3 regions of the Pseudomonas sp. PHC1 genome follow, and region 3 is predicted to be linked to each of the others. Evidence: predicted binding sites of a transcription regulator. Region 3 holds the regulator's gene; each other region holds the start of a gene.

The links. Region 3 encodes sigma-54, which starts transcription at its own class of promoters, with help from an activator protein. Its sites were predicted from a motif close to ANTGGCATNNANNTTGCTNT; they were not measured.
Region 1: a site for sigma-54 is predicted at 1,995-2,014, ahead of glnA (glutamate--ammonia ligase). Genes of this name have one in related genera too.
Region 2: a site for sigma-54 is predicted at 2,325-2,344, ahead of glnK (P-II family nitrogen regulator). Genes of this name have one in related genera too.

Annotation. Positions count from the first base shown of each region.
Region 1 covers NZ_JBJXHJ010000003.1:36,281-41,047, reverse strand. The annotation lists gene typA (translational GTPase TypA) at 1-186, opposite strand, end outside; gene thiI (tRNA uracil 4-sulfurtransferase ThiI) at 326-1,780, opposite strand; gene glnA (glutamate--ammonia ligase) at 2,108-3,514, shown strand; gene ACKJSM_RS05250 (cupin domain-containing protein) at 3,696-4,118, shown strand; gene ACKJSM_RS05245 (DUF4124 domain-containing protein) at 4,144-4,653, shown strand; gene ACKJSM_RS05240 (DUF4124 domain-containing protein) at 4,650-4,767, shown strand, end outside.
Region 2 covers NZ_JBJXHJ010000002.1:438,240-443,006, reverse strand. The annotation lists partial or broken gene ACKJSM_RS04650 (YifB family Mg chelatase-like AAA ATPase) at 1-352, opposite strand, end outside; gene ACKJSM_RS04645 (HigA family addiction module antitoxin) at 908-1,177, shown strand; partial or broken gene ACKJSM_RS04640 (Bro-N domain-containing protein) at 1,192-1,476, opposite strand; gene ACKJSM_RS04635 (accessory factor UbiK family protein) at 1,872-2,132, opposite strand; gene glnK (P-II family nitrogen regulator) at 2,531-2,869, shown strand; gene ACKJSM_RS04625 (ammonium transporter) at 2,907-4,244, shown strand; gene ACKJSM_RS04620 (secondary thiamine-phosphate synthase enzyme YjbQ) at 4,460-4,767, shown strand, end outside.
Region 3 covers NZ_JBJXHJ010000016.1:87,284-92,050, reverse strand. The annotation lists gene ACKJSM_RS19565 (HPr family phosphocarrier protein) at 12-287, opposite strand; gene rapZ (RNase adapter RapZ) at 303-1,160, opposite strand; gene ptsN (PTS IIA-like nitrogen regulatory protein PtsN) at 1,163-1,627, opposite strand; gene hpf (ribosome hibernation-promoting factor, HPF/YfiA family) at 1,639-1,947, opposite strand; gene ACKJSM_RS19545 (RNA polymerase factor sigma-54) at 2,021-3,514, opposite strand; gene lptB (LPS export ABC transporter ATP-binding protein) at 3,701-4,426, opposite strand; gene lptA (lipopolysaccharide transport periplasmic protein LptA) at 4,426-4,767, opposite strand, start outside.

The sequences.
Region 1 (4,767 bases), on a different contig from region 3:
GGCGGTGTTTTTCGCCAGAATGGTAATGCCGCGCTCTTTTTCCTGGTCGTTGGAGTCCATCACGCGCTCGTCGTTGAGCTCGTTGCGCTCCAGGGTGCCGGATTGACGCAGGAGTTTGTCTACCAGGGTGGTCTTACCATGGTCAACGTGGGCAATGATGGCGATGTTGCGTAGATTTTCGATCACTTGTGTATCTCGATCAGAGGATTCGGTTTGCTGACAAGTCTTGGCAGCGATTGACAGTAGTGTCCGGCATGGCCGTTACAGCTTGACGGCGGTGTCGGGGGGCCGGTGACGCAGGCCACAGGCAAACAGCCCCGGGCACTTAGCTCGGTCGATAAACGCGCACATTGGCATGCCCCTCACTGAGCAAATGGTGGGCATGCAGGCGACTCATCACGCCTTTGTCGCAATACAGCAGGTACTGGCGAGTAGGGTCCAGTTCCTTGAAACGAGCGTTCACTGCGTAGAACGGCATCGTCTGTACCTCTATGCCGGCGAGTTCCAGCGGGTCATCCTCGGCGGCATCCGGGTGACGGATGTCGATGACGATCTGACCGGCCAGCGCTTCGCTGACTTCTTCGATCTGCAAATCCTGGCCCAATTCGTCGATCACCCGATCGATCGGCACCAGTCTGGCGTTTGCGAGCGCACGCTCGAGCACCGCCATGTCGAATTCCTGCTCTTCGTGCTCGACCCGGCCACGCTTGGCGGCGGTCTTGGGGTTGACCGAGATGACGCCGCAGTATTCCGGCATGTGCCGGGCAAAATCACCGGTACCGATCTGGTCGGCCGTGTCGATGATGTCCTGCTTGTGGGCGACGATCAGCGGCCGCAGAACCAGTTTGTCGGTGACGCAATCGATGACCGACAGGTTCGGCAACGTCTGGCTCGACACCTGGGAAATCGCTTCACCGGTGACCAGCGCATCGATGTGCAGGCGTTCGGCAATGCTCGACGCTGCGCGCAACATCATACGCTTCAATACGACGCCCATATGACTGTCGTCGACCTTGCCGAGAATTTCGCCCAGCACTTCTTCGAACGGGACACTGACAAATAGCACGCGTTGCGAGCTGCCGTACTTCTTCCAGATGAAATGCGCGACTTCCATCACGCCCAATTCATGGGCACGACCGCCCAGATTGAAGAAGCAGAAGTGCGTCATCAGGCCGCGACGCAGGATCTGGTACGCGGCAACCGTCGAGTCAAAGCCACCGGACATCAGCACCAGCGTCTGTTCCAGCGCACCGAGCGGGTAGCCGCCGATGCCATTGTGCTGGCTGTGGATCACGAACAACCGTTTGTCGCGAACTTCGATGCGGACTTCGATTTCCGGCTGTTTCAGATCGATACCGGCGGCACCGCACTCACGGCGCAGCTTGCTGCCGACGTATTTTTCGACGTCCATCGAGCTGAACGCATGCTTGCCTGCACGCTTGCAGCGTACCGAGAAGATCTTCCCGGCCAGTGCGTCACCGTAGTGCTGCTTGCACTTCTCGGTGATGTCGTCGAAGTCGCCCAGCGGGTACTCGTCGATCTGCAGAAAGTGCGCAATGCCCGGCATGCACGTCAGCCGTTCGCCCATTTCTTTCAGGGCCTTGGGGTCGGTGACGCGGGTTTCCAGCTCGAGATTGTCCCACACACCGTTCACCACCACGGCCGGGTCCAGGTCGCGGAGCACGGTGCGGATGTTCTTGGCCAGCTGGCGGATGAATTTCGTCCGGACAGGTCGGCTTTTGATGGTGATCTCGGGGAAGACTTTTACGATTAGTTTCATGAAAACAGCGCGCGCAGGGCCAGCCGAAAAAGGGGGGCGCGGATTATAGCGGAAATTGCTCAAGGTTTAACCAGTTAATGTGCAGAAGGTTTTGCGCGCACCAAAACGGGTCATTTTTCAATTTGAGCGCTACATTAAAGGGCGAGATTTTCGCCGCCAAGGCTCTTTCAACCTTTAGAAGCGTGAATTTGGGGCAAAAAACCCATGCTGGGGCACTGGCATGCAATTTGCTCCCTTGTGAGGCAGGTTGCCTTGGCAGAGTATTCGCGCCGGCATCACCACTATTAAGGGCATCCACTACCCGCCCTAATTCACCCGGAGGACACTATGTCGAAGTCGGTTCAACTCATCAAAGATCATGACGTCAAGTGGATTGATCTGCGCTTCACGGACACAAAAGGCACTCAGCACCACGTGACCATGCCGGCTCGCGATGCGCTGGAAGACGACTTCTTCGAAGTTGGCAAGATGTTCGACGGTTCCTCCATCGCTGGCTGGAAAGGCATCGAAGCCTCCGACATGATCCTGCTGCCGGACGACGAAACCGCCGTTCTGGACCCGTTCACCGAAGAGCCGACCCTGATCCTGGTCTGCGACATCATCGAACCTTCGACCATGCAAGGCTACGATCGCGACCCGCGCGCCATCGCCCACCGCGCCGAAGAATACCTGAAGACCACCGGTATCGGTGACACCGTCTTCGCCGGTCCAGAGCCGGAATTCTTCATTTTCGACGAAGTGAAGTTCAAGTCCGACATCTCCGGTTCGATGTTCAAGATCTTCTCCGAACAAGGTTCGTGGATGTCCGACCAGGACGTGGAAGGCGGCAACAAGGGCCACCGTCCAGGCGTGAAAGGCGGCTACTTCCCGGTTCCGCCGTTCGACCACGACCACGAAATCCGTACCGCCATGTGCAACGCACTGGAAGAGATGGGCCAGACCGTTGAAGTTCACCACCACGAAGTGGCAACTGCCGGTCAGAACGAAATCGGTGTCAAGTTCAACACCCTGGTGAAGAAAGCTGACGAAGTTCAGACGCTGAAATACGTTGTACACAACGTAGCCGACGCTTACGGCCGCACCGCGACCTTCATGCCGAAGCCTCTGTACGGCGACAACGGTTCGGGCATGCACGTGCACATGTCCATCGCCAAAGACGGCAAGAACACCTTCGCTGGCGAAGGCTATGCCGGCCTGTCCGAAACCGCCCTGTACTTCATCGGCGGTATCATCAAGCACGGCAAGGCCCTGAACGGCTTCACCAACCCGTCTACCAACTCCTACAAGCGCCTGGTACCAGGTTTCGAAGCGCCGGTGATGCTGGCCTACTCGGCTCGCAACCGTTCTGCCTCGATCCGTATCCCTTACGTCAACAGCCCTAAAGGCCGTCGTATCGAAGCCCGCTTCCCGGATCCGGCCGCCAACCCGTACCTGGCTTTCGCAGCGCTGCTGATGGCCGGTCTGGACGGCATCCAGAACAAGATCCACCCAGGCGATGCTGCCGACAAGAACCTGTACGACCTGCCACCTGAAGAGGCGAAAGAGATCCCGCAAGTTTGCGGCAGCCTGAAAGAAGCCCTGGAAGAGCTGGACAAGGGCCGCGCGTTCCTGACCAAGGGTGGCGTGTTCTCCGACGACTTCATCGACGCTTACATCGCGCTGAAATCCGAAGAAGAAATCAAGGTCCGCACCTTCGTACACCCACTGGAATATGAGCTGTACTACAGCTGCTGATCCGGTAGCGCCGCGCTACGCGGCGTGACAAAAAGAGGCCTCCTTCGGGAGGCCTTTTTTTTGAGGCAGATTCCGACAGCCTCAATCCCCAAATACGCGAGCAGATTGCGCATCGTCCGGCATCAATCCTCGTGACCACCCCGTAGCCTTTTCCTCTTACGACCATTCGAGGAATAACACGATGAAACACTGCCTCTTCAAGACACTGCTGGCCACATTGCCAGTTCTGACCCTGCTGGGTTGCACCTCCGCCGACGAACCCGAGCAGACACAACGCAAGCTCTTGCTTGAAAGCAGCACCTCGTGGGACGGAACCCCTTACCTGCGCTATCCCGACGCCGCCCCCGAACTGTCAGTGCTCAAACTCAGAATCCCCGCCAATACCCAGCTCCAGTGGCACACCCACCCGATCCCCAACGCCGCCTACATTCTTTCCGGCGAACTGACGATCGAAAGCCGGGACGATGGCCGCAGCCAGAGTTTCAAGCAGGGAGAGGCCGTTGCCGAAATGGTCAACCGCGACCATCGCGGCGTCACTGGTGATGAACCCGTAGAACTGGTTGTGTTCTATGCTGGCGGCGAGGGTATTCCATTGTCGGAGTGATATCCGCTGCTCACAGGACGTCCGAATGCGGCCATTGCTGTTCATTCTGTTGCTGACTTGCGCGTGCACCGCATCAGCGCAGATCTACAAGTACACCGATGCCAGCGGCAACACGGTGTACAGCGATCACGCGCCGGATGGGGTGCAGGCGCAGCCGGTGGAGTTGCCGCCGCTCAACAGCGTCCAGCCTCAGGCACCGAGCGCGCCCTCTTCAGTCACCCCCAGCCGTGCGCCAGCGCGCAATGCCTATGACGTGCTGGCGCTGACCGGCCTGCCCACCGAAGAGGCCCTGCGTGCCAACAACGGCACCTTCACCGTCAGCGTGCTGATCAAGCCGCGCCTGCAACCTCCGCATCAATTGCGCCTGCTGCTGGACGACGCGCCTTATGGCCAGGCGAGCAATGTACCGATCCTGCAACTGGTCAATATTGATCGCGGCGAGCATCGGCTGGCAGTGCAGGTGATCGATGGCGGGGCGATCATTCAGCAGAGCCCGGCGGTGGTGTTCACCGTGCAACGGGTGCACAAGCCATGACGCGAGGATTGATTGCCTTGTGCCTGTGGCTGAGCGCGTTTGGCGCATCGGCCGAGGTGTTCACTTACATCGACGCACAGGGCAATCGGGTCTATACCGATCAGCCACGCGGGA
Region 2 (4,767 bases), on a different contig from region 3:
CCCGCACGGCGCCGGATAACGCCAACTCACCCAGGCATTCCACGTCATCCAGCGTCAACGTCGGCACCTGCACACTCGCCGACAGGATCCCCAGCGCAATCGCCAGATCGAACCGCCCGCCATCCTTGGGCAGATCCGCCGGTGCCAGATTCAGAGTGATCCGCCGCGCCGGAAACTGCAGCCCGGAATTGATGATCGCACTGCGCACCCGGTCCTTGCTCTCCTTCACCGCCGCCTCGGGCAGGCCGACCATGGTCAGCGAGGGCAAACCATTGGCCAGGTGAACCTCAACGGTGACGGCGGGAGCATCCACGCCTATCTGGGCGCGGCTGTGGACGATGGCGAGGGACATGGTCGTTCCTTGAGTTGAGTCAGGGGCCGCTTCCTGCGGGTTTTTGAAGGGTAGTTGAGCGGGGTTCTTGCGTTTGAGTAGAGGTTTACAAGACGTATCAGAAAGCGGTTGTGCGGGCCTATGCACTCACGCTGAAGTGTTGACTCTCGAGAAGTATTAAAGGTTTTTCGCGCTCGAGGACTGCAATTGCGCATCTATCGGGACTGGGCACCAGCAAGGCTCCCCCGCATTTTTGGCAGTAGAGAAGCTGGTTTCTCTGAAGTAGTGACGACGGGCCAGGCCGTCGGATTCTGAACCCGAGGCCGTTAAGCCAGGAGTTAAAGAATTGCTGCTAGCTTTGTCTTCCTCTTTTTATCCTTCACAGAGACCTCCAGCCTGATGGGTGTCGCTAATGTAATGACAGGCGTAAGGACTGCATAACCAGGCGCAGACGCTGATTTTTGTAGGGGCATGCCCTAATAGTTGTAGGACGCCAGCGAAAGCGACTCGACGGTCTTGTATCGCAAAGTCTGATGCACCAGTTTGGCCGCTCAATGCAGCCGCTGAAGGCAAAAAATGGACCGCAATGGTATGCGTCCGATTCATCCGGGCGAGGTGCTGAATAAGGAATTCATGGAGCCATTGGGCATGACGGTCATGGACTTGGCCACGCCCACGAACTGGCCTGAAACCGAGATCGAGAAGCTTGTGAAATGCCAGCTCAGGATCTGCGCCGATCTGGCAATCAGGCTGGCCATCCACCTCAACACCACACCTGAGTTCTGGATGAATCTTCAGTCGACTTACGATTTACGCAGGGCTCAGCTCCGGCATGCGGGCCTATAGCGATTGCAGCATCCGCGAAGCCCTCGGTATTCGGGGCAGTAGTGGTAGACGAGGAGGGCGTAGATACCGGATTCGCTGATCAGGAGGGTGTTTTCGATCTGGTTGTGGATCAGGGTTTTGCGGGTTTGGTATTGGTCGGGGTCGAGTTTTCGCAGCATGCGTTCGTTGAGGTAAATGTGCAGCAGGCGGCCCAGGTCGCGGGCAGAGAACCAGGGTTGGTTCTGGATGAGCAGGGCGTGGAGAGGGAGTTTGTGGCGGGTGAAAACCTGAGGAGTGAGATACGTCTCTTCGTTATTCATTGAACAGCTCCTTTTGCTTTAAGGGCTGCCCTCAATTGTCGCCAAACAATTGGGTGGCAGTCGTACGCGGGTTGGCGAACCGGAGCAAAAGGAACCCGGCAGACCCGAAGGTCTCCCACGCACAACCGCCATGACTCGATGTGGCGGTAAACATAGCCGCCATCATGGTTGTCGTGCGCCTTAAGCTTTCCGGGTCGCCAAACCCAGTGCTGAACATTCAGCATTGGGTGAGCTTAGGAATCAGGACTTCACGACGCAATCGGATGGCGGGGTTGCAAGCTGTAGGATTCTGCCGAGATTCGGCAGCGAATCCTGATGGCGGGAAGGTCGTTCCGACCTTCATTCGCGGGCAAGCCCGCTCCCACAGGGGGCCGCAGTCACAAAGAAACGAGGTTTTACTCAGCCGGCGGCGCCAGCTTCGCTTCCATCTCCGCCACCTTCGCCTCAAGGCTCTCGAGCCGGGCGCGAGTGCGCGCCAGTACCACCATCTGACTGTCAAACTCTTCGCGACTCACCAAGTCCAGTTTGCTGAAGGCACTTTGCAGCAGCATCTTGAACTGGCTTTCGATTTCGGCTTTTGGCAACGGCGTGTCGCCGCTGAACAGGCGGGAAGCGGTGCCGCTCAGGGCGTCGAGGAAGTCTTTGGGCGCGAGCATGGGATATGTCCTGGAAACAATGGCCGGCAGTGTATCACGCAGTGTCTATAGTCATTGGCGCAGGCACGGATGCACGCTTTTCGCGCAACGGGATGCACGGCTGCGCACCGTTGTTGTGCGTATCCCGAGTGCCATTTGGGTGATGGCATCTGCGGCAGCCGCCAAGGGATTGAAATCAGTGGTTTTTGGCGAGATGGCAAGCTTTCTGCTTAGTCACCGTTGACCCATGCACTGATGCAGTCGCTGTGACGAATGCAGTGCGGCAGACGGAGCGGGGAGTTTCGTCTGGAGCGGTTAGCTGGCGTCGACAACGAAGCGTTACAAAGCCAGGCACTGCGCTTAGACTTGAGTCGGGTTTGTTTTCCTGGGGCAAGTCCACCAATTCGGGAGAGAGTTTCATGAAGCTAGTCACTGCCATCATCAAGCCGTTCAAGTTGGACGACGTGCGCGAGTCGCTGTCCGAAATCGGCGTGCAGGGCATTACCGTTACTGAAGTCAAAGGCTTCGGTCGGCAGAAGGGTCACACCGAGCTGTATCGCGGCGCGGAGTACGTGGTCGATTTTCTGCCCAAGGTGAAAATCGACGTTGCCATCGACGACAAGGATCTGGATCGGGTTATCGAGGCGATAACCAAGGCTGCCAACACCGGCAAGATCGGTGACGGCAAGATCTTCGTGGTCAATCTGGAACAGGCGATCCGCATCCGTACCGGCGAAACCGATACCGACGCGATCTAAACGCCGCCACAAACCCAACGCCCCAGGAGAAAACAATATGACTCTGCGTAAATTCGCAGGGCTAGGAGCCCTGTTGTCTATCGTAATGCCCGGCCTGGCCATGGCGGCAGACGAAGTGGCAGCCCCAGTCCTGAACTCCGGCGACACCGCCTGGATGCTCACCTCTACTGTCCTTGTGCTGTTCATGACCATTCCCGGTCTCGCGCTGTTCTACGGCGGCATGGTTCGGTCGAAAAACATTCTTTCCGTGATGATGCAGTGCTTCGCCATTACCGGTCTGATCAGCGTGCTGTGGGTCATTTATGGCTACAGCATCGCGTTCGACACCACCGGCATGGAGCAGGGCGTCGTCAACTTCAACTCGTTCGTGGGCGGTTTTGGCAAGGCGTTCCTGGCTGGTGTCACGCCAGCGAGCCTGACCGGCCCGGCGGCGCTGTTCCCCGAGGCGGTGTTCATCACCTTTCAGATGACCTTTGCGATCATCACCCCGGCGCTGATCGTCGGTGCGTTCGCTGAGCGGATGAAGTTCTCCGCGATGCTGATCTTCATGGGCATCTGGTTCACCCTGGTCTATGCACCGATCGCGCACATGGTCTGGTCCGGCAACGGCGGCCTGATGTGGGACTGGGGCGTACTCGACTTCGCCGGCGGCACCGTGGTGCACATCAACGCCGGTGTGGCCGGTCTGATTGCCTGCCTGGTACTGGGTAAGCGCAAAGGCTTCCCGACCACGCCGATGGCGCCACACAATCTGGGTTACACCCTGATGGGCGCAGCGATGCTGTGGGTTGGCTGGTTCGGCTTCAACGCCGGTTCCGCTGTCGCCGCCAACGGCACCGCCGGCATGGCGATGCTGGTGACCCAGATCGCGACTGCCGCTGCCGCACTGGGCTGGATGTTCGCCGAGTGGATCACTCACGGCAAACCCAGCGCACTGGGTATCGCCTCCGGCGTCGTTGCCGGTCTGGTGGCGATCACGCCGGCCGCTGGCACCGTGGGCCCGATGGGCGCCCTGGTGATCGGCCTGGCGGCGGGCGTGGTGTGCTTCTTCTGCGCCACCACCCTGAAACGCAAACTCGGATATGACGATTCCCTGGACGCCTTCGGCGTGCACGGTATCGGCGGTATCCTCGGCGCAATCCTGACTGGTGTGTTTGCCGCACCGTCGCTGGGTGGCTTCGGCACCGTCACCGACATCGCCGCACAAGTCTGGATTCAGTGCAAAGGCGTCGGCTTCACCGTGATCTACACCGCGATCGTCACCTTCATTATCCTGAAGGTACTGGATGCCGTGATGGGGCTGCGCGTGACCGAGGAAGAAGAATCGGTCGGCCTGGACCTGGCACAACACAACGAGCGCGGCTACAACCTGTAAGCACGCGCCGCCAAAAACTTGCCCGGCTTGCCGGGCATTTTTTTGTCTGGAATTTGTCTTTCCTGATACAGCTGAAAGGATTTTTCGTACTGCTTTGGTCGTGTTTACGACGAGTGTTTTTCTGCGGTCAAAGGCTTACATCATTGAAGGAATATTAGGGCCTTTGTTTTTTTCCAGAGCGCGCTAGAATGCGCCCCGAACGTGCGGAGAACTGTATGTGGCAACAGACTCTGATAACCCTGCGGGCAAGGCCCCGGGGCTTTCATCTGGTGACGGATGAGTTGCTCGCCGGCCTGCCTGAACTCAAGGCCTGCCGGGTCGGTCTGTTGCATTTGTGGCTGCAGCATACCTCGGCGTCGTTGACCATCAACGAGAACGCCGATCCGGCGGTACGTCGCGACTTCGAACGATTTTTCAATCGTCTGATCCCACAAGGAACAGACGGCTATGAGCATAACGACGAAGGCCTGGACGACCTCCCGGCGCACTTCAAGGCCAGCGTGCTGGGGTGTCAGATCAGTTT
Region 3 (4,767 bases):
TTCAAGCGTTTTCAACCACCTTCATCGAAGTAGTTATTGATCAACGCAACCAGCGCATCCATGGCTTCCTGTTCCTGGTGGCCTTCGGTGCTCAGGTGGATTTTGGTGCCCTTACCCGCAGCAAGCATCATCATCGCCATGATGCTTTTACCGTCAACCGTGGTGTCCGGGGTGCGGCCGACTCTGATCGCGCAATCGGGAAACTGGCCCGCCACGCCGACGAATTTTGCCGATGCGCGGGCATGCAGGCCCAGCTTGTTGATGATTTCTATTTCCCGAGCAGGCATCGCGGTGTGAATCCTTTAGCTGAGGTCGCGGTGGCGAACCTGGACGTTCTTCAGGGTCTTCTGCAGCGCCTGGCCAAGACGTTCGGTCAGGTAAACGGAACGGTGATGCCCGCCGGTGCAGCCGATGGCAATGGTGACGTAAGCGCGGTTGCTCGCGGCAAAGCGCGGCAACCATTTGTGCAGGTACGTGTAAATATCCTGATACATCTCCTCGACCTCAGGCTGCGCCGCCAGATACTCGGCGACCGGCTGATCGAGACCGGATTGCGCGCGCAGTTCCGGTTTCCAGTATGGGTTCGGCAGGCAGCGTACATCGAACACCAGATCCGCATCCACCGGCATGCCGCGTTTGAAACCGAACGACTCGACCAGAAACGCGGTGCCAGGTTCCGGCTGATTCAGCAGGCGCAACTTGATCGTGTCGCGTAGCTGGTACAGGTTGAGATGGGTGGTATTGATCTTCAGGTCGGCGAGATCGGCAATGGGGCCGAGCAGCGTGCTTTCATCCTGAATGGCCTCTGCCAGCGAACGATTGGCGTTGCTCAGTGGGTGGCGGCGGCGAGTTTCAGAGAAACGCTTGAGCAGGGTTTCTTCGTCGGCATCCAGGTACAGGACATCGCATTGAATATGCTTGGCGCGTGCGTCTTCAAGTAATTCCGGAAAACGGGTCAGATGGCTCGGCAGATTGCGTGCATCGATCGATACTGCCACCAGTGGCTGCGCCAGCTCGGTATGAATCAGGGCCCGTTCGGCCAGTTCCGGCAGTAGACCGGCCGGCAGGTTATCGATGCAGTAGTAGCCGTTGTCCTCAAGGACATCCAGGGCGGTACTTTTACCCGAGCCGGAACGGCCACTGACAATGATCAAGCGCATGGTTACGGCCTGTTCTGTTCTTCCAGTACAACCTGGTACAAGGCTTCGTTGCTTGGCGCGCTGCGCAGTCTTTCGCGCACGTCCTTGCGGTCGAGCATGCTGGCGATCTGGCGTAACAGCTCCAGGTGCGCATCGGTGGCGGCTTCCGGCACCAGCAGGACGAACAGCAGGTCCACGGGCGCGCCGTCGATGGCGTCGAAATCGATGGGGGCATCAAGGTGCATCAGCGCACTGATCGGCGCTTCACAGCCCTTGAGGCGGCAGTGGGGGATGGCGATGCCGTTGCCAAAACCGGTAGAACCCAGTTTTTCACGGGCAATCAATGCCTCGAAGACATCTTGCATCTCCAGATCCGGGACTTCCCGGGCGATCAGGTTGGCAATTTGTTCGAGGGCTTTCTTTTTACTGCCGCCCGGCACGTTCACCAGGGAACGGCCGGGGGTCAGGATACTTTCAAGTCGGATCATGGGGGTGGGGGTTATCGACCGGTAGCGCCCTGAAGCAGGCTCTGGGTCTTTTCCTTATGCTTTTTGAGTTGTTTATCGAGCTTGTCGGTCAGCGCGTCGATCGCAGCGTACATATCGGTATGTTCCGCGTTGGCGACGACCTCATTGCCGGGAATATGCAGCGTGGCTTCGATTTTCTGCTTCAGCTTTTCGACACACATCGTGACTTGCACGTTGGTGATCTTGTCGAAATGCCCTTCGAGCTTCTTGAGCTTGAGCTCGATGTACTCGCGCAGAGGCTGGGTCACTTCCAGTTGGTGTCCACTGATGTTGACTTGCATACAGCTTCTCCTTCGTTGCCAGTGCATAAAGCGGCAGGCCGAAGAGCCTGCCACTGGAACGCTGTAACGTGGCTTACATCAACCGCTTGCGTTCGCTCGAAGGCGCGATCCCGAGGGATTCGCGGTACTTGGCGACGGTGCGGCGAGCCACCTGAATGCCTTGTGCCTCCAGTAAACCAGCGATCTTGCTGTCACTCAACGGCTTTTTCTGATTTTCCGCGGCGACCAGTTTCTTGATGATCGCGCGGATCGCCGTGGACGAGCATTCGCCGCCTTCGGAGGTGCTCACATGGCTGGAGAAAAAGTATTTCAGTTCATATATGCCCCGAGGGGTATGCATGAATTTTTGCGTAGTCACGCGGGAAATCGTCGACTCGTGCATGCCCACCGCTTCTGCGATGTCATGCAGGACCAGGGGCTTCATCGCTTCGTCGCCGTACTCCAGAAAACCGCGCTGATGCTCGACGATCTGGGTGGCCACTTTCATCAGGGTTTCGTTGCGGCTTTGCAGGCTCTTGATGAACCAGCGGGCTTCCTGCAACTGATTGCGCATGAAGGTGTTATCGGCGCTGGTGTCGGCGCGGCGCACGAAACCGGCGTACTGGGCGTTGACCCGCAGGCGGGGCACCGACTCCTGGTTCAGCTCCACCAGCCAGCGTTCGTTGTCCTTGCGCACGATCACGTCAGGCACCACGTATTCGGCTTCGGTCGACTCGATCTGCGAACCGGGGCGCGGGTTGAGGCTCTGCACCAGTTCGATGACCTGGCGAAGTTCGTCTTCCTTGAGTTTCATGCGACGCATCAGCTGGCTGTAGTCGCGGCTGCCGAGCAGATCGATGTAATCGGTAACCAGGCGCTTGGCTTCGGCCAGCCAAGGGGTCTTGGCCGACAGCTGGCGCAATTGCAGCAGCAGGCATTCGCCCAGGTTGCGTGCGCCGATGCCAGCCGGTTCGAACTGCTGGATACGGTGCAGGACCGCTTCGATTTCGTCCAGTTCGATATCGAGCTCCGGATCGAAGGCGTCAAGGATCTCTTCGAGGGTCTCGTCGAGGTAGCCTTGATTGTTGATGCAATCGATCAGGGTCACGGCGATCAGGCGATCGGTGTCGGACATCGGTGCCAGGTTCAACTGCCACAGCAGATGGCTTTGCAGACTCTCACCGGCGGAAGTGCGGGTGGTGAAGTCCCACTCGTCATCGTCGCTGCTTGGCAGGCTGCTGGCGCTGGTCTGGTAGACGTCTTCCCAGGCGGTGTCGACTGGCAGTTCGTTGGGGATTCGCTCGTTCCATTCGCCGTCTTCGAGGTTATCGACTGTCGGCGCGGTCTCCTGGTAGGAGGGTTCCTGGATCTCGGTGTTGGGCTTCTGTTCGGCGTTGTCGGCCATGGGATCGGAGTTGTCGAAGTCGTCGCCGTCTTCCTGGCGTTCGAGCATCGGATTGGATTCCAGAGCCTCCTGGATTTCCTGTTGCAGATCCAGGGTCGACAATTGGAGCAGGCGGATGGCCTGTTGCAGCTGCGGTGTCATCGTCAGCTGCTGGCCCATTCTCAAGACTAGCGATGGTTTCATGGCAGGGGCTTAACACCTTATTCGCCGGCGCTATGCGCCATCCACTACAGGGCGCCGAGGCGCCAAACTTAAGCAAATTATATGCCTGAAACTGTCGTGTTTGCCTAGAGCGCTGTAACAATAAAAGCGTATAAAAAGGCGCTTCAACGTTACAGCACCCGGACGGCTGGTCGAATGCCGTCGTGCTTACAGGCGGAACTCGTGACCCAGATACACTTCCTTCACCAGATCGTTGGCGAGGATGGTCGCGGAGTCGCCTTCGGCGATCAACTGACCGTCGTTGACGATGTAGGCGGTTTCGCAGATATCCAGCGTCTCGCGGACGTTGTGGTCGGTGATCAGTACACCAATACCCTTGGCCTTGAGGTGGTGGATGATCTGCTTGATGTCGCCGACCGAGATCGGGTCGACACCGGCGAACGGTTCGTCGAGCAGGATGAATTTCGGTGCCGTGGCCAGTGCGCGGGCGATTTCCACTCGGCGGCGCTCACCACCGGAAAGGCTCATGCCGAGGTTGTCGCGGATGTGGCTGATGTGGAATTCCTGCAGCAGGCTTTCCAGCTCCTTGCGACGACCGGCCTTGTCGAGCTCCTGACGAGTCTCGAGAATGGCCATGATGTTGTCGGCTACCGACAGTTTGCGGAAGATCGACGCTTCTTGCGGTAGATAGCCGATACCGGCCTTGGCACGACCGTGCATTGGCTGGTGACTGACGTCCAGGTCGTCGATCAGTACGCGACCCTGATCGGCCTGAACCAGGCCGACGATCATGTAGAAACACGTGGTCTTGCCGGCGCCGTTCGGGCCGAGCAGGCCGACGATCTGACCGCTGTCGATCGACAGGCTGACGTCGCGCACGACCTGGCGGCTTTTATAGGCCTTGGCCAGGTGCTGAGCTTTCAGAGTTGCCATTACTGGGTTTTCTCGTCGGTTTTCTTCTTCGGCTGGATCACCATGTCGATGCGCGGACGCGCCTCGGTGACCTTGCTGCCGGTAGCGCGACCGGCGCTGGCCAGTTTTTTCACCGTGTCATAGACGATCTTCTCGCCCTGAGTGGTGTTGTTGTCCTTGTCGACGACTTTTGCCTTGTCGATCAGCACAACGCGGTTCTGCTGTGCGTGGTACTGAATGGTCACGCCCCAGCCCTGAACAGGCTTGGTGTCGCCGGCAGTCTGCAGCTGTTCGAAGTAGGCGAGGTTGCCCACCGAAGTCACAACGTCGATGTCGCCGTTGGGCGCACGGGTCATGGTCAC